3 regions of the Sphaerisporangium sp. NPDC051017 genome follow, and region 2 is predicted to be linked to each of the others. Evidence: riboswitches for the same ligand, from Rfam matches in the RefSeq annotation. Region 2 holds a riboswitch; each other region holds the start of a gene.

What was found. A riboswitch is a leader RNA that binds a small molecule or an ion and turns the genes downstream of it on or off. The one in region 2 is predicted to bind cyclic di-AMP.
Region 1: linked by a shared signal. The riboswitch ahead of AB0M95_RS13170 (hypothetical protein) and the one ahead of AB0M95_RS08790 (C40 family peptidase) in region 2 are both predicted to bind cyclic di-AMP.
Region 3: linked by a shared signal. The riboswitch ahead of AB0M95_RS02565 (NlpC/P60 family protein) and the one ahead of AB0M95_RS08790 (C40 family peptidase) in region 2 are both predicted to bind cyclic di-AMP.

The regions. Positions count from the first base shown of each region.
Region 1 covers NZ_JBFBCI010000012.1:29,239-35,305, reverse strand. Annotated here, with positions in the region: gene AB0M95_RS13175 (site-2 protease family protein) at 1-103, shown strand, start outside; gene AB0M95_RS13170 (hypothetical protein) at 153-1,094, opposite strand; cyclic di-AMP (ydaO/yuaA leader) riboswitch at 1,144-1,278, opposite strand; gene galT (galactose-1-phosphate uridylyltransferase) at 1,345-2,424, opposite strand; gene AB0M95_RS13160 (DeoR/GlpR family DNA-binding transcription regulator) at 2,421-3,221, opposite strand; gene AB0M95_RS13155 (TIGR03086 family metal-binding protein) at 3,545-4,150, opposite strand; gene AB0M95_RS13150 (NAD(P)/FAD-dependent oxidoreductase) at 4,258-5,607, opposite strand.
Region 2 covers NZ_JBFBCI010000007.1:51,998-58,064, reverse strand. Annotated here, with positions in the region: gene AB0M95_RS08795 (hypothetical protein) at 1-659, opposite strand, end outside; gene AB0M95_RS08790 (C40 family peptidase) at 895-1,434, opposite strand; cyclic di-AMP (ydaO/yuaA leader) riboswitch at 1,517-1,675, opposite strand; gene AB0M95_RS08785 (metalloregulator ArsR/SmtB family transcription factor) at 2,094-2,669, shown strand; gene AB0M95_RS08780 (hypothetical protein) at 2,666-3,289, shown strand; gene AB0M95_RS08775 (hypothetical protein) at 3,588-4,064, opposite strand; gene AB0M95_RS08770 (NlpC/P60 family protein) at 4,272-5,219, opposite strand; gene AB0M95_RS08765 (NYN domain-containing protein) at 5,443-6,067, opposite strand, start outside.
Region 3 covers NZ_JBFBCI010000001.1:517,976-524,042, forward strand. Annotated here, with positions in the region: gene AB0M95_RS02550 (L-aspartate oxidase) at 1-1,514, shown strand, start outside; gene AB0M95_RS02555 (type III pantothenate kinase) at 1,514-2,296, shown strand; gene AB0M95_RS02560 (LuxR C-terminal-related transcriptional regulator) at 2,882-3,046, shown strand; gene AB0M95_RS02565 (NlpC/P60 family protein) at 3,307-4,374, opposite strand; cyclic di-AMP (ydaO/yuaA leader) riboswitch at 4,380-4,581, opposite strand; gene AB0M95_RS02570 (amino-acid N-acetyltransferase) at 4,985-5,530, shown strand; gene AB0M95_RS02575 (RDD family protein) at 5,647-6,067, shown strand, end outside.

The sequences.
Region 1 (6,067 bases), on a different contig from region 2:
CAAGGCCCTGCCGCTGACGTACGGCGTGGTGGCGGTGCTGTTCGTGGTCTTCGGCCTGCTGATCTACGCCGACATCGTCAACCCGATCCGCCTGACGGGCTGACCCTCACTCGCCGGAGGCGCCGCCCGGCCGGCGGCGCCTCGTCCGGCGTTCAGTACATCGAGATGTGCACGTGGTCGAAGTGGTTGGCCGTGACGCCGCCCCGGTCCTCCATCGCGCGCCAGCCCGGGAAGCCCAGGTTGTAGATGCGCTGCCGGTAGATGACGTACTTCACGCCCAGCTTGCCGCCGTTCTTGATCGCCCAGGCGGCGATCGCGCCGCCCAGCGCCGCCTGTCCGGCGGACGGCATCGCGCCGCCCGAGCTGAGCATGAAGTCGCAGGCCCTCCCCAGCGGATGCTCGCCGGAGTCCTCGGGCCGGTAGCAGCCGACCGGGAAGCTCAGGTCGAAGTGGCTGCGCACCTCCGCCCGCATCAGGCGCATCCGCGGGGTGATGTTGTCGCTCCCGGCGGGCAGTTCGGGGGCCCACGATCCGTTGGCCCGCTTGCCGGGCGCGTTCGGCACGAGCGCGTCCAGCTTGTCCTTGATCTGGCCGATCAGCCGCTCGGCGTCCTTGCGCTGAGCGGTCACCTCGGCCACGTCGCCGCGCAGGCGCACGGTGAGCCGCGCGGCCTCGTCCGAGGCTTTCCTGCGCTCGTCCCGTACCACCGCGAACTTCGCGATCTTGGCGTTCTGCTCTTCCTGGAGCTGGAGGAGCAGGGCGGCGCCGCCGTAGCCGGGGGACATGAGCTGGCCCGCGACGCCGAGGTCGCCCGCCTGGTACTGGAGCTGGGCGAGGTCGCCCACCTGCTCCTGCACCGCCTCCAGGCCCTGCTCGGCCTCCTTGAGGCGTGAGCGCGACGCCTTCTCGGCCGCCTTGGCCTCGGCCACGGCGACGCGCTTGGCGTTGTACTTCTCGATCAGCCGGTCGACCTGCTTGCCGAGCGATTCCAGTTGTGCCTTGAGCTGCTTCTCCGTCGGTTTGGGGGCGGCGCTCGCGGCCGCCGCCGGGGCGAGCGTGTGCCCGGCCATGGTGAACATGGTGAGAACGGTCATGACGCCTGCGGCCACGGTGGCGTGGCGGCCGGTGGTCGGGGGCAGAGCCCTCTCCTCTCCATCCGCCGACCGGGTTAGCTGACGGGTTCGGGCCGGAGCAGCCCTACCACGACGTGGATTCACCCCAGAACCGTTGGGTCCCCGGTTCCCGGGCGGGGCACCCGGGATTAGGCGTACCGGCCGTTACGGCCGGTGTTCGATGGATGTTAGTGGTTGACCGTACCTCGCGGTAGCTTTGTGGTGAATTGTCCTAAAAACCGTCTTGTGTCCGGAGTTGTCGGGCCGCCTCCTCGGGCGGCACGTCGTTCACGAAGGCGCCCATGGCGGACTCCGACCCCGCCAGGTACTTCAGCTTCTGCGGCGCCCTGCGGATGCTGAAAAGCTGCAGGTGCAGGTAGGCGAGGTCGCGCCCCTCGCGCACCGGCGCCTGGTGCCAGGCCGCGACGTACGGCATGGGCACGTCGAACAGGCCGTCCAGCCGCCGTAGCACCCCGGTGTACAACGGGCCGAACGCCGCGCGCTCCTCCACGTTCAGCGACCCCAGGTCGGGGACCCGCCGGTTCAGGTACACGTGCACCTCGAACGGCCAGCGCGCCGCGGCGGGGACGAACGCCGTCCAGTGGTCGTTCGCCGCCACCACGCGGATCTCGGCCTTGCGCTCGGCCGCCAGAACGTCGGCGAACAGGTCGCCGCCCGTACGCTCGCGGTAGCGCGCGGCGGAGGCGAGCATCTGCCGGGTCCGCGGGGTCACGTACGGATACGCGTAGATCTGCCCGTGCGGGTGCGACAGGGTGATGCCGATCTCCGCGCCGCGGTTCTCGAAGCAGAACACCTGCTCCACGCCCGGCAGCGCGGACAGCTCCGCCGTCCGGTCCGCCCAGGCCGTCAGGACCAGATCGACCCGCTCGGGGGAGAGCGCGGCGAACGAGGAATCGTGCTCGGAGGTGAAGCACACCACCTCGCACCGCCCCACGCCGGGCCGCACCTCGCTCAGCCCGCCGGGCTCCTCGTAGGTGCCCTCGTGGTCGCTGAAGGAGGGGAAGCGGTTCTCGAACACCGCGACGTCGTACTCGGGGGAGGGGATCTCGGTCCGCCTGCCGGGCACCGAGGGGCACAGCGGGCACTGGTCGGCCGGAGGCAGGAACGTACGGCCCTGCCGGTGCCCGGCGACGGCGACCCACTCGTCCATGATCGGGTCGTGGCGGAGCTCGGAGGCCCGGGGCCGCGCGGGCAGCTCGCGCGTGTCGGGCGCGCCGCGGTCGGCGTCGTCACGCCGGTCGAAATAGATCAGCTCGCGTCCGTCGGCCAGGTGGGTGACGGTTCGCTTCACTGGGCCGCCACCTGCGCCGCCTCGCCCGGTTCCGCCAGCACCAGCGTGCCGACCTGGTCGGACAGCAGGGGCCTCGCCTCCTCCGGCAGGCCCGTGTCGCTGACCAGCACGTGCGCCTCCTCCAGTTTGGCGATCGTGCTGATGCCGACGGTGCCCCACTTGGTGTGGTCGGCCAGCACGACGAGCTGCTGCGCGGCGGCGACGAGCTCCCGGTTCGTCTCCGCCTCCAGCAGGTTGGGTGTGGTGAAACCCGCCCGCGGGTTCATGCCGTGCACGCCCAGCATCAGGGTGTCGACGTTCAGCTCGCGGATCGCGGCCACCGCGACCGGCCCGACCAGCGCGTCCGACGGCGTGCGCACCCCGCCGGTGAGCACCACGGTCTGGTCCGGACGGCCCGCGCGGTGGAAGACGTCGGCCACCTGCAGGGAATTGGTGATGACGGTCAGCTCGGGGACGTCGACCAGGTGGTGGGCGAGGGTCCAGGTCGTCGTGCCGGCCGACAGCGCGACGGCGGTGCCGGGCCGTACGAGCTCCGCGGCCCGGCGCGCGATGGCCTCCTTCTCGGCCTGCTGGCGCACGGACTTCGCGGCGAACCCGGGCTCCTCGGTCGACCCCGCCCCCGTGGCCGTGGCGCCGCCGTGGACCTTCTCGATAAGCCCTCGTTCCGCCAGGACCTCCAGGTCGCGGCGGATCGTCATGTCGGACACCCCGAGCTCGCGCACCAGATCGGCGACCCGCGCCGCGCCGTTCCTGCGTACGCGCTCGAGGATCGCCTGCTGCCGTTGCTGGGCCAGCATCGTCGCTCCTCTTCAACAGATTTCCCCAAATTATCACATATTAGTACCGGTCCAATGTTGGAATGTGATGCCGGAACGCTCACTTCGACGGACCGGCCGCTGTGACGATTCGCGACGTCCCCGGCCCGCGTCTGCGCTCTCTTTGACGTTTGGGCCTTGTGCGGAACCCGGTCACGGGACCAGATTGGAAACAGGAATCGAACAGGAAGGGACGCCAAGATGGCCAGACGTGCGCGCAAGGGCCGGGCCCGCAAGAAGAGGAAGGCCAACCACGGCAAGCGGCCGAACGCGCGCTGACCCTCCCCCGGGCCTCCAAGCCGCGCTCAGGCCCCTTCCGGGGCTCCTTCGTCCTCCAGACGCCCGCTGCGGCCCCAGGCCGCCAGCAGGCGCGTCTGCGCGTCGGCGTGGTCCGGTGACAGCGGGCGATCTCCTATCACTCCTGCCTGCCGGTAGGACTCCTCGGCCCCGGCGAACCACGCCGTGCACACCTCCACCAGCTCCGGGTCGAGGCGGTCGTCGCCGCCGATCGCCGTCGCGAGGTCCCACGTGTGGATCAGCGTGTCCGCGAAGAGCTCGGTGATGTACTCCTCGCCGGGAATGTCCCCGAAGGACAGGCGGACCGTGCGGGTCGGCACGTCGTCCGGCTCCATCGCGCGCACCGCGGCCGCCGCGGCGACGTCGAACGCCTTCACCGGGTCGTCCCCGAGCAGGTCGCCGTCCAGCAGATCACCGAGTTCCCCGGCCGACCTGCCCGCGAGAAGCTCCGGCGCCCACAGGCTCTCGCCCACCAGATGCTCGACCAGAGTGCGGACGTTCCAGTCCGCACACGGCGTGGGGAGACGCCACTGGTCGGCCTTGACCTGGTGCACGTACACGCCGAAGTGGTCGAGAGCCCGGCGGTACGCCTCGCGGATGTCCATCGTCATCATGCCCCTCCCGCGTCCTCGCCCCCGACGTTAACCCGCCGCGCAAGAACTCGTCAGGGGGCCCTGCGCCCGCCTCTCAGCGGGAGGAGCACCGGCGTGTCGTGTCCATTTCACCCGAGACCGGCCAGCGCGTCCTCGACCGCCCGGTGGAACGTCGGATACGCGTAGATCATGCTCCTCAGCCGCTCGACCGGGATCCGCGCGTGCACCGCGAGCGTCAGCAGGCCGAGCACCTCCCCGCCGGACGGTCCCGCGCACGTCGCGCCCGCCAGGACGTTGCCGTCCGCGACGAGCTTCACGAAGCCCTCGGACCGCGCGATCCACCCGCGGGCGGAAAGCGGCGTGACGGCGACGCGCACGTCCAGGCCCTGCTCCCGGGCCTGCCGCTCGGTCAGCCCGACCGCGCCGACCTCCGGATCGGTGAAGGTCACACGCGGCACGGCGTGGTACGCCGCCGTGGGGCCAGGCTTGCCGAGGATGTCGGCCAAGGCGATCTTCGCCTGGTATGTCGCCATGTGGGTGAAGTTGCCTTTACCGGTGACGTCGCCGACCGCCCAGACGCCGTCGGCGGCCCGCATGTGGTCGTCCACGTCGATCGCCCGCGCCGACTCGTCCAGCCCGGCCGCGGCCACGCCGAGCGCCGGGAGGTCGGTGCGGCGCCCCGTGGCGACCAGCAGCCGCTCGGCGCGGTGGCTGCCGCCCTCGGTCATGACCGTGAAGGCCGACCCGTGGTGGTCCACGCGGGTGACCGCGGTGCCGGTGCGGACGGTGACGCCCTCGCCGCCGAACACCTTGGTGATCAGCTCGCCCGCCTCCGGCTCCTCCTGGGGGAGCAGGCTCCCGGCGGCCTCGATGACGGTGACCCGCGCGCCGAATCGGGCGTACACCTGAGCGAGTTCGGCCCCGACCGCGCCACCGCCGAGGACGATCAGCGACTCGGGCATCCGCTCGGCCTCGATCGCCTGATGGTTGGTCCAGTACGGGGTGCCGTGCAGCCCGGGGATCGGCGGCACGGCCGCCTGCGAGCCGGTCGCCACGACCACGCCCCGGCGGGCGCGCAGCACGCGGGCGCCGCCCACGAGCACCTCCCGCGGGCCGGTGAGCTTCCCACGGCCGCGCACGAGGGTGCCGCCCTTACCGATGAACCGGTCGGCGGCGGCCTTGTCGTCCCAGTCGTCGGTAGCCTCCTCGCGGATCCGGCGGGCCACGGGCGCCCAGTCGGGGGAGATGGACGCCTCGCCCGACATGCCCGGGATCCGCCGGCCCTCGGCGAGGAGATCGGCCGCCCGGATCATCATTTTGGACGGGACGCATCCCCAATAGGGGCATTCGCCGCCCACCAGGCCTGCTTCCACCCCGGCGACGGCGAGCCCGGCCTCGGCGAGGCTCCCGGCGACCTCCTCACCACCCGGCCCGAGGCCGAGGACGATGACGTCGAACTCTTCCGTTTCCGCATCCATGGCCATCCTCTGCCCCGACCGATATCCGCCGAACGTCACCTCAATTTAAGGATGTCCGAAAAGTCGAAACTCGACGGCGTATGGGGTGGCTACACGCCTGGCGCGGGGCGCTGGAGAGGCCCCGGACGGTCGGATCCACGAGCTGGCGCAGGCGGGTGCGCAGGACGGCCGGGGTTCCTTCTCCTGGATGATCTTCGACATCCTGACATCGTATGCGCGAACCGTCAGCCGACCCGTGAACGGGCACGCGATGGGCGCGACGCCGAAAACGGCCCCGCAACGGGAAAGGCCCGGGCGGGACGGCGTCCTACCTGGGCCTTCGGAACGAGAGCGGACGACGGGAATCGAACCCGCGTAGCCAGTTTGGAAGATTTCGGCTCAAGATCCCCTGACCTGCTCCGGTGCTGGTCAGAGGCCGTGCGGCCTTGACCGTGACTCCCCGTGATTCCCTCTTGATCGC
Region 2 (6,067 bases):
TCGGCGGCGGCCTCGCGGACGGGGATGCCCGAGCGCAGGTAGCCCACGTAGTCGGCGAAGCCCTCGACCAGCCATTTCGGGGTGCGCGCGTCGGTCGCGGCCCCGGTGGCGACGTGCGTCAGCTCGTGGGCGAGGACGACGTCACGGCCGGCGTCGCTGAGGCGGGCGAACGAGCCCGGCTCGATGATCACGCGGTCGGTGGCGGCGACGGCGGCGAGGCCGTCCACCGAGGCGGGGGCCGCGAGCGTGGCCGCCTGCGCGGTGGTGGCGGGCACCAGGACCAGCGGGCGCACCGGCCCGGCGACCCGCGCGACGACGAGGCTCGCGCGGTCGGCCCTGCGGGCGAGGTCGGCGAGGTCTGCTTCGCTCGCGGTGGCCGTGCCGATCACCAGGGAGCGGGTTCCGCGGACAACGCGCGCGTGGCCCCAGATCTCCGGATGCTCGCCGGTCACGGCGTCCGGCGCCGGGGGCGTCGGGGGCACGGTCGGCGCGGTCAGGGGCGTGGCCGCGGACATGCCCGGGGGCGCAGGGGGCAGGTGCGGGGATACGAACGCGGACGGGGGCGCCGGTGGGGGCACAGAGGGGGACGGGGGCGACGGGGGGACGGTCAGCGCGGCCAGCAGGCCCGCCAGCACGGTCCCCAGCCACACGACGCGCATGCGGGCAATCTACCTGGCCGCTCCCCCGCCGGGGCGCTCCCCGCGCGGCACGACCCGCTCCCCGGCCCGGTGCTTCGCCGTCTCCGCGTGTGTTCCGGACCGGAACGCCGAAGGCCCCGCCCGCCTCCGAGGGGAGTGGAGGCGGGCGGGGCCCCTGAGGGGCCGCCGCGTGGCCGGTGGGCGCGGGCGAAGGCTTCCGGGGAAAGGGCTCCTTGGAAGTTCCCCCGCGCTCCGGTCACGCTCCGGGGCGAACGGCTCCGACGAAACTGCTCTTGCGATAGCCGTTCAGCTTGTCGATCCGCACACGGGTCCCGCTGTGCGGAGAGTGGATCATCTTGCCGTGACCGACGTACATGCCGACGTGGCCCAGTCCGTAGAAGAACATCAGGTCGCCCGGCTTGAGGTGCTTCCAGGAGACCTTCTTCCGCACGGAGCGGAACTGGCTGGCCGCGATGCGCGGCAGCTTCACACCGGCCTTGCGCCAGGCGTACACGACCAGGCCTGAGCAGTCGAACGCACCGGGGCCGCTGGCACCCCACCGGTACGGGTCTCCGATCTGCTTCTTGGCCACTTCCACCGCGGTGTGCGCCTTGATCCGCTGTCTGGCGGCCCTGGTGAGCTTGGTGGTCTTGGTCGTCTTGGTCGTCTTGGAGGTCTTCCCGGTCTTGCCGGGCTTGATGACCTTGCCGACCTTGACCGAGCTCTGCGCCATGGCCGTGACGGCCGCGTCCGCCGAGGGTGCCTGCACCGGCACCACGGCGACGGATGCCGTCATGGTGAGGGCGGCACCGCTGAGGGAGAGCCGGGCGAATCTGGACAGGCTGGGGCTAGGGGTAGTGCTGGACAGGATCGCTCCTTGGTTCTTCCACTTACGCCTACCGGGTTAGCTGACGGATTCGGGCATGGAAGTAGCCCTACGGCGCAATGGCGCCGATTCACCCCCGACCCCTGGGGTAGGGGTCAATTGGTTCCCCGGCTCCGTGCTCCTTGCCGCACGGATTCGGCAGACCACCGCCTGTGGTTTTCTCGGTTTCCCTATGTGTTCACGGCGGCGGCCGAATGGATGGTCTTGCATAAGCCGGCCCCCGCGACGGTCCGGCCTACAACGCGACGGCATGGCGTGCTCGCCGCGGCCCAGAAGGTACAAGATTTGCCAATTTACGGCAAAGGGTCAGCCCGGTGAACGTAGATCAAATAACGCGATCTTCGCCAGATAACGCCTGCATATCAATGACGCCTGTTACCCGAATGTGATTCCCCTCACATATCCCGAAACTTGGCCCGATAGAAGTCCCACCGGCCACGGGAGTCACACGAGTTAGCGATCTTGGTCGCCCGGGACCGACCGCGCGGTCTCTCTAGAGATGCAAGTATGCAAGAGGTGTTTAGCAATTCCTCTTGCACAGTAATCGTTGTGCATGCCAGCGTGGGGCCATGGAGAACGAGAACGTCCGGCAGATCACCGACTCCCGCGTCCTGGCGGCCCTTGCCCACCCCCTACGCAGGCGGCTCATGGACGCCCTGCGGGTCTACGGGCCCTGCACGGTCAGCATGCTGGCCGACCACACCGGCCAGGCGGTCGCGAACGTCAGCCACCACCTGCGCGTCCTGGCCTCGGGAGAGCTGATCGAGGAGGCACCCGAGCTGGCCCGCGACCGGCGGGAACGCTGGTGGCGCCTGGTCGCGAACGCGATCCGCTGGTCCACGCGCGACTTCGAGGGCGACCCCGCCTCCGCGGCCATCGCCGGCGCGGCCGAGTCGCTCAACCTCGAACACCACGTCAACCTCGTGCGCGCCTACTACGCCTCCTCCGAGGAGGAGCGCGAGGCGTGGCACGGCGCGCCCTTCTCCACCGACAAGTGGCTGCGGCTGACGCCCTCGGAGCTGTCCGAGCTGTCCCACGAGGTCATCGGCCTCTACGAGCGCTGGGCCACGCGGGAGATCCCGGACGACGGCCGGCGCCGCGACCCGGTGTTCGTGTTCACCTTCGGCGTCCCGGGGCGCCCGTGAAGGCCCGCCGCGCCCGGCCCGCGTGGGCGCGCCCCGCCGGCACCGGTACCCTGCCCCCCGAAACCCCGAGCGCGGACGCCCGTCCCCCCGGGCTTCGGAGGCGCGGCGGGCTGCTACGCGAGCGCGACTTCCGGCTGCTGTGGGTCGGCGAGACGGCCGGCGCGTTCGGAAGCTCGGTCACCACTGTGGCCCTGCCGCTCGTGGCCATCACCGTCCTGCAGGCGAACGCGCTGGTCGTGGGCGTGCCGGCGGCCGAGATCGGGTGCCTGCCGTTCGTCCTGCTGATCCCGGCCGCGTTCCCGGGATGGGGGCTGGCGCCGGCGATGGGGGGCGGGTTCGTCATCGCCGCGGGGGTGGTGGCGGGCAACGTGATCAAGGGGAGTTTCCGGCAGGTGTACACGCCGCGTCACCTTCTGGGCCGGGCGTCGGTGTCCATGCAGTTCGTCAACCTCGGCACGATCCCGCTCGGCGCTCTGCTCGGCGGCGCGCTGGGCGACTCCCTCGGCGTGCGGCCCGCCATGTGGATCATGACCGGCGGGATGACCCTGACGGGCTTCATCCTGCTCGCGGGGCCTCTCAAGCGTGACCGCGACCTTCCCGATGCTCCCGCCGTGTCCTGAATTGGACAGCAATATGGACTAAGTCGCTCTTGCATCCAGGAAAGCGAGCCGAAGTCAATACTCGGTTTTGCGGAATTGTCATCAATTATCCCCACGAAGGGTACCGAGAACCTCACCCCCCGGCCGTACGTCAGAACGGGAATCTCTCGGAAAGCAAACCATTCCCCCATGTTCCGAGCTTTTCGCAGAAGTCAATTCGTCATATATCTCGATAGCACAGTATTACCCTGGAGCCATCGGCCGCAGCGGAACGGCTCCGTACAGAACGGCCCGGGCGGGCGGGCGGCCGGAGACCGGCTCAGAAGCGCTCGACGCCCTCCGGCCAGATGACCACGACCTCGCGCCCGTGGTCGCGGGCGTGCCGGATGGCGTCGGCCGTCCCCCCGAGCCCGCGCGCGGGCCTGCCGTCCCAGACGGCCGCGACGATCTCGGAGTTCTCGACGACGAAGCACCCGGCGGCGTGGTAGGCGGCCGCCCCCGGCTCCGCGAAGTCCAGCACCGTCACGACGCCGGCGGCGGCGAGCAGCCGGTGGTAGGCGTCCAGGTCCGGGCCCCGGAACGTCGCCTCGTACCCGCGGGACGGCACGACGACCCGCAACTCGCCTCCGAGGCGCAGGAGGATCTCGGCGAAGAGCTGATCGGCGCCCGCGGCAAGGCTGCTCCAGCCCACGAGCGGCGCCTCCAGAGCGGCCAGCAGCGCGCTCAGCTCCCGTTCTGCGTGGGCCCGGGCCCGCGGCGGCATCGACTGGTGCCCGGTGATCCCGACGACGGTCATGCACGCCCGTCCTCGGCCATCATCAGGTGACACCCGCCGAGCGTGGCGGGCGGCGGGCTTGTTGGCGGCACCAGGACCGGCATGCTCCGCTCCCCTTCGGGACCCGGCCGCGACGATCCGGGCCGTCCCTCACCCTAGACCGGCACACCGGCGGACGCGCGGGGTTACGCGCGGGTTTCCCCGCCGCTCACGCGGCCCGACGGAGCGTCAGGGCCGTACGGCCGCGAAGATGCCGTGGTAGGACGACAGCGGGACGACCTTCACGACGTCCCCCGTACGCGGGGCGTGCACCATCTTGCCGCCGCCCGCGTACATGCCGACGTGACCGAGCCCCGAGGCGAACAGCAGGTCGCCGGGCGCCAGGGCGTTCAGGGAGACCCTGCGCGAGGAGCCCCAGGAGTACTGCCCGGCTGCGGTCCGGGGAAGGCTGACGCCGGCCGCGCGCCAGGCCATCTGCGTGAGCCCCGAGCAGTCGAAGGAACCGGGACCGGTACCACCGTAGCGGTAGGGCTTGCCCACCTGCGCGAAGGCGTACTGCAGCGCCGCGCGGGCGTTGCCCGACGCCGGGCCGGTGTACTTGATGCCGGGGCTGTTGGGATTGCCGGGGTTGTAGGCGTTCAGCCGGCGCAGGAGCCGCTCCTGCTCGCCGACCAGCTTCTCGACGTCCTTCTTCTGCGTGCGCAGCTCGTTCAGCAGCTTGACCGCCTCGTCGTAGGCGTCCTTGGCGCCGTCGCGCTGGCCCCTGATGGAGCGGGTGGCCTCCTCGTACTCGGCCACCTTGTGCGCCCGGTCCGTCGCGAGCTGGTCGACCGAGGCGAGCCCGCTGAGCAGCGCCTCGGGGTCCCCCTGGGTGACCAGGTTGGGCAGCGCCAGCATGTCGCCCGACTGGTAGGTGCTCACCGCGACCGACACCAGGCCCGCGCGCAGGCTGTCCATGCGCTCCAGCTGCTGCTTGAACTTGCCGTTCAGCGCGTTGTAGTCCTTGCGGGCCTTCTTCCACTGCTCGCTGGCCTGGTTGTACTTCTCGACCACATGGTCGGCCTGGTCGTTGAGCTTGGCGAGCCTGGCCTTGGTCTGGGCGATGGTGGGCTTCGGCTTCGCCTCGGCCCCCACCGCCTGCGTCACCAGGACGGCGGCGATGAGGCCGGTGACCACTGGTATCCGCCCGACTCCCCGGACACGCGCAAGCACTGGGACGACAGCCCCCTCGAGTGAGACAAGTTAGACAACCTGGGGCGTGATCCTACAGAAAAGGCAAAGAAACCTGCACCTTTTCCCCACGAATTCGTCTGGCGCCCGCCGCCACCTGGCCGCCCGGACACCCGCGGTTCAGGGGAGCCTTCAGCCGTGGCCGGGGCGGGGTCCGTACGAGGGTCGGTCAGGCGCGGCCGAGGCGGCGCAGCAGGAGCGTGGAGGGCACGGGACGGGCGCCCATGCGGCGCACCGAATCGGCCACCTCGCGGTCGGAGGACACGACCGCCACCGCGCGCCCCGGCGGCTCGGCCCGGACGAGCTGCCGTATCAGGTCGTCGGCGATCTCTCCGGGCGCGCTGAACAGCACGCGGACGCCACGCGGCGCGGACACCTGCACGGGCCCGTTCAGCTCGGCGCCGTCGAACGCGCAGGTGAGCTCGACGCGCGTCTGCGCCGCCAGGCCGCCCAGCCCCGTGAGCAGGCGCGAGCGCTGGTCGAGCAACGTCAGCGAGGGGTAGCCGGTCTTCGTGACGTTGTACCCGTCGACGATCAGGTGGAGCTGCGGGAGCGCCAGGAGCTGGTCGAGCAGCGCCGGGTCGTCGTCGGCGAGCGCGCGGGCGGGCACGGCCCTGACCGACGGGCGGCCGGGGGCGACCGCGCTCACCGAGTCGGCCGGCCTGCTGATGGCGACGGGCAGCCCGAGCTCGCTGCGCAGCCCGGCCGCGGCGTCCTGCAGGCTGTCCAGCAGGACGCGGATGCGCGCGTCCTCGATGCTGCGCCCCTCGCGCGCCGCGCGGCGGCTGGCCTCG
Region 3 (6,067 bases), on a different contig from region 2:
TCGACCCCGCGCGCGAGCCCATCCCGGTCGCCCCCGCGGCCCACTACGCCAGCGGCGGCGTCCGCACCGATCTGCGCGGCCGCACCAGCGTCCCCGGCCTGTACGCCTGCGGCGAGGTCGCCTGCACGGGCGTGCACGGCGCTAACCGGCTCGCGTCCAACTCGCTGCTGGAGGGCCTGGTCTTCGCCGAGCGCATCGCGGCCGACCTCGCCGCCGAGGCCGCCGAGGCCGCCGAGCGTCCCGCGCCCGGCGAGCCGGTGGACGACGGCCGCGCCGCCGGGCTGGTCGACCCCCGGGCGCGCGCCCGCGTCCAGGGCCGCATGAGCGCGGGCGCGGGCGTGCTGCGCGGCGCCGCGAGCCTGGCGGAGGTCGCCCGCGGCCTCGTGGACGCCCGCTGGACCCCCGTGACCGTCGATCCGTGCACCGAGTCCTGGGAGACCACGAACCTGCTCACGGTGGCCACCGTGCTCGTCGCGGCGGCCGGGGCCCGCGAGGAGACGCGCGGCTCCCACTGGCGCGAGGACCACCCCGAGCGCGACGATGCCGGATGGCTGGGGCACCTGGACGTGACCCTGGGCGAGGAAGGACTGAGCATGACGTACCGGCGGCACGAAGGCGGGCCCGGGGAGACGGCCATCTCCGGTCACCTGGAGGCGGACCTCACCCTGGCCGGCCTCGACCCGGCGGCGGTCGCCGCGGTGATCGACGCGGCCCTCGCCGAGGACCTCGCCCAGGAGGGCGACGTGACCACGATCGCCACCATCCCGGCCGGTCAACCGGCCGTCGGCGACCTCGTGGCCCGCGCGGACGGCGTGGTGGCGGGCCTCGCCGTCGCCGAGGCGGTGTTCCTCGCCGCGTCCCAGGGACGCCTCACGGCCGAGCGCCGCGTGAAGGACGGCGAGCGCGTCGCGCGCGGCGACGTCCTGATGACGCTGACCGGCCCGGCGCGCGACCTCCTCACGGCCGAGCGCGCCGCGCTCAACCTGCTCACCCACCTGTCCGGGATCGCCACGCTCACCAACCGCTGGGTCCGGGCCGTGAACGGCGCGAAGGCGCGCGTCCGCGACACCCGCAAGACCCTCGCCGGCCTGCGCGCCCTGGAGAAGTACGCGGTGAGGTGCGGCGGCGGCGTGAACCACCGGATGTCCCTTTCGGACGCGGCCTTGATCAAGGACAATCACGTGGTGGCGGCGGGTGGGGTCGCCGAGGCGTTCCGCGCGGTGCGGGCGGCGTACCCCGGCCTGCCCATCGAGGTGGAAGTCGACCGGATCGACCAGCTCGAACCCGTGCTGGCGGAAGGGGCGGAGGAGATCCTGCTGGACAACTTCACCGTCGAAGAGCTCGCACTGGCCGTGCGCCTGGTGGACGGCAGGGCGCGCCTGGAGGCCAGCGGCGGTCTCAGGCTGGAATCGGCGCGTGAGGTCGCCGAAACCGGGGTCGACTACCTTGCTGTGGGGGCGCTGACCCACTCCGCGCCCGCACTCGACATCGCTCTGGACCTACGGGGGGCTTGATGCTGCTCACGATCGACGTCGGCAACACCCACACCGTGCTCGGCCTCTTCGAAGGCGAGGAGCTGATCGAGCACTGGCGCCTCGCCACGGACGCGAGGCGCACCGCCGACGAGATCGCGGTCGTCCTCCAGGGGCTGCTCGGCCAGAGCCCCCTGCTCAAGGGCGCCGACATCAGCGGCATCTCCATCTGCTCCACCGTCCCGTCCGTGCTGAACGAGATGCGTGAGATGTGCCGGCGCTACTACGGCGACGTCACGGCCGTCATCGTGGAGCCCGGCGTGCGCACCGGCGTGCCGGTGCGCATGGACAACCCCAAGGAAATCGGCAGCGACCGCATCGTCAACGCGCTCGCCGCCATCACGTTGTACGGCGGGCCGTGCGTGATCGTCGACTTCGGCACGGCCACCTCGTTCGACGCCGTGTCCGCCAAGGGCGAGTACGTCGGCGCGGTCACCGCCCCCGGCATCGAGATCTCCGTGGACGCCCTGGCGGCCGCGGGCGCGCAGCTCCACAAGGTGGAGCTCGTGCGCCCGCGCTCGATGATCGCCAAGAACACCGTCGAGGCGCTCCAGGCCGGCATCATCTACGGCTTCGCCGGGCAGGTGGACGGCATCGTCGAGCGCATGGCGCCCGAGCTCGCCGCCGACCCGGACGACGTCACGGTCGTGGCCACCGGCTCGCTCGCCTCCCCCGTGGTGGACGAGGCGCGCTCGATCGACGTGCACGAGCCGTGGCTCACGCTCATCGGATTGCGGCTCATCTACAACCGCAACACCAGCTGACCCATTCGTCCGCGCGGGCGCGCATCGGCCGAGATCCATATCGAAGCGCCCGCGCCGATTACGCGGCCGGGCGAGGTCCATAGCGTCTAAAGCCGGTCCCGGGGACACCTTCCGTACGTGGGCGCGTTCGGCCGAAAAAGGTCGGAATGGGCCAGTGATTTCACGGATAATTACGGGCGGAGACGCGTTGATCTTATATGCGCGGTGGGGGTGATCCCACCGTACGCGCCGCCGAGTCCGTCGTCGACCAGCATCGCGGGCGGCCGGGGCCGCGTCCCCGGCCGGTGCCCTCCTCGATCTTCACGCCTGTCGGCCCCCCAGCCTACGGGTTCGCGAACATGTCATGAGTAGTTCACATATGCACTGGTATGTCAATCAAGAAGGGAACGCCTATGGAGGGTCGGAGCTTGACGACCTTTGAACGTGGCGTTTACCGTTCCTGACGGGCGAGCCAGAAGCATTCCAGTATGTTGCCGAGTTCGTCGTGGGGGAGGACACCCGATGGCGTATCCGGATCTGGTTTCCCGAGGGAATGACATTCCCCCGGGATCAGACGGCGTGGGGTTGAGTGACGATGATCTTCTCTTGCTCGCCGAACTGGCCAAGGGCGTGACCGTCGACCGTGTGGGTCGGCGGCTCGACGTCAGCGGCCGTACGGTCCGGCGCCGCCTCCGGGGCATCTGCGACCGCATCGGCGTCGCCACCGCCATCGAGGCCGTGGCATGGGCGGCCCGCCGCAGGCTGATCTAGCCGATCCAGCCCGCGAGAGCCGGCCACCCCGGGAACCGGTCGCCCACCACCCGGGGTGCGCCTGTGTCAGCCGATCCTGTGCCGGCCTGTGCATCGGCGTCGGCCCGTGTATCGGCCCGATGCCGGCCGCCCCGGCCGGACTCGGTCGGCCCGGCCAGGTCGGCACGGTTGGTTCGGTCGGCCCGGCCAGGTCGGTTCGGTTGGTTCGGCCAGGTCGGTTCGGTTGGTTCGGTCGGCCCGGCCAGGTCGGTTCGGTCGGCTCAGTCGGCGATGCGCACGGCTCCGGCGAACGGACGGTTGCCCAGCGGGACGACCCGCACGACGTCACCCGTGCGCGGGGCGTGCACCATCATTCCGCCCCCGATGTAGAGGCCGACGTGGTGCAGGTCGCCGTAGAAGAACACCAGGTCGCCCGGGCGCATGTCCTCCCGGTTGATGTGCGTGCCCGCCGTCCACTGGTCGCCGGTGTAGTGTGGCAGGCTGATGCCGACCTTCTGGTAGGCCCACATCACCAGGCCGGAGCAGTCGTAGGTGCTCGGGCCCGCCGCGCCCCACACGTACGGCTTGAGCTGCTGGGTCATCGCCCACCTGGCGGCCTCGGCGGCCTTGCCCTGGCCCGGGATCGGGATGTCGATGCGGGTGGCCCGCCCGTACGTCTGCCCGGCCTGCGACAGCGCCCGCTTGAACAGCGTGCTCTCGGTCTTGGCGACCAGCTTGCGGATCTTGTCGCGCTGTGAGGACAGATCGGCGACGAGCTTCTTGACCTCGCCTTCGCGCGCCTTGGCGCTTTCCTTCGCGCGTTCGGCGATGTCCATGGACTTGGTGATCTGGGAGACCTCCTCGCCCTGCTGCAACTGGAGGGCGTAGGTGGTCGCGGCGCGGTCCAGGTAGCCGTCGGGGTCGCCGGACATCGCCAGCGCCAGGGAGGAGCCCACACCGCCGGTCATGTACGCGTCCTGGGCGTACAGGGCCGCCTGGCGGCGCTTCTCCTCCAGGTCGGTCTCGCTGCGCGTGAGCGTCTTCTTGGCGAGCTCGGCCGAGCGCTGCGCCTGCTTCAGGCGTTCCTTCTGGCCGTTGTACTGCTCGGTGAGCGACTCGATCTGCTCGTAGAGGCTCTCGACCTGGTTCTTGAGGTCCTTGAGGCTCGGCTTCGGCTCGGCGGTCGCCGACACGAGCGGCGAGCCGAACGTCAGGACGGTCAGGGCGGCGGTGACGAGCGCGATCCGGCGGGGAAGACGCTTGGTGACTCCGCCGGCTTGGGCGCGCTCCGTACGTTTGGGACGGGCATGCCTGCCCGCGCTTCTACCAGGCGTGCGCCTAGGCTGCACCAACGAGCTCCTCTCCTCGGCCGCCTACCGGGTTAGCTGACGGGTTCGGGCCGGAGTAGCCCTACCGAGCGCGCGACCACAGAGGACACGTCCATGCCCTCCCTCTCGGATTCACCCCGGGATGGCGGCCCGCCGGGGGCGTGCCCCCTGCGTGCGCCGTTGGGTCCCCGGTTCCCGCCGCTTACGGGGGTGCGGCCGGGATTCGGCGGCGCGGCCACCGCTGTGCGATGACCGGTATCGACGCTGGACACTAGTGCAGCTCAGGTTCCGCCTCAACCGGAACTGCGGATTCTGTTGAGGTTTCACAACCGGGACATCACAGGATGATCACGCTCCAAGTGCTTGCGGGGCTGCATTACCCTGCGTTTATGCGTTTTTGACCTCAAGTCGGGCGCACGTGACGCAGGTCCGCGACTGTGCGGAACGTCATATCCCGCCGAAGCGGATGTCGTCGCCGTCTCTTTGACGCCACGCGTTCACTCCGTCACCATCCGCCACGCCGATATCGAGGGGGCGGGGTTTCGGGCGGTCCGATACCGCGATCGATCCCGGAATCGATGCGGTAACGCCGGCGGCGGCGGACCCGCGCGGGAGGATACCCTGGCGCTTCATGGAGCAGGTCGTGGAGTCCGTGCCCTCCGGCAGCACGGTGGTGGTGCGACGAGCCCGCACGCCCGACGTCCGGGCCATCAGGCGGCTCGTCGACACCTACTCCGGCGACGGCCCGCGCCTGCTGCGCAAGTCGACGGTCACCCTTTACGAGGACGTCCAGGAGTTCTGGGTCGCCGAACGGGACGGCGCGGTCGTCGGATGCGGGGCGCTTCACGTCCTCTGGGAGGATCTGGCCGAGATTCGCACCGTTGCGGTCGATATCGGCTGCCGTGGCATGGGAATCGGGCATATGATCGTCGGCGCGCTCATCGACGCGGCTCGCGATCTGGGGCTGCGGCGGGTCTTCTGCCTGACGTTCGAGGTCGAATTCTTCGCCAGGCACGGTTTCGCCCCCATCCAGGGCACTCCGGTGTCTCCTGAGGTGTACGCCGAGTTGCTCGACTCCTACGATGAGGGCGTAGCCGAGTTCCTCGATCTGGAACATGTCAAGCCCAACACCCTCGGCAACACGCGGATGCTCCTCCATTTGGTCCCCCGATCTTGACCCTCGCGATGACCTGATGGAAAGGTGACTGTTGATGCGGCTGTCGCTACGTTGGGCAACACCACTGCATGCGTGTCTGACATATGCCGCATGCGAAGCCGAAGTGAGGTGACACGGTGAGCACCGGACAGCCGCCGTACCCCCGCGACGAACCGGACGGCCACCAGCCGTCGTCCGGATCTCCGCAATACGGGCATCAGAACGCAGATCCTGAGGTGACGGTCGTCCACCGTCCTCAGCCGACATCGGAACACCCCAACCAGTACGGCCAGCAGCAGGGCTACGGCCAGCAGTACGGCCAGCAGGGTCAGCAGTACGGTCAGCAGCAGGGCTACGGCCAGCCGGCGGCCGGCCAGGGCTATGGTCAGCAGAGTCAGCAGGGCTACGGCCAGCAGGGCTACGGCGACCAGGGCTACGGCGACCAGGCGTACGGGCAGCAGCAGGCGTCCTATGGTCAGCAGGGTCAGCAGGGCCAGCAGTCGTACGGGCAGCAGCCGCAGTACGGTCAGCAGGGCCAGCAGCAGGGCTACGGCGACC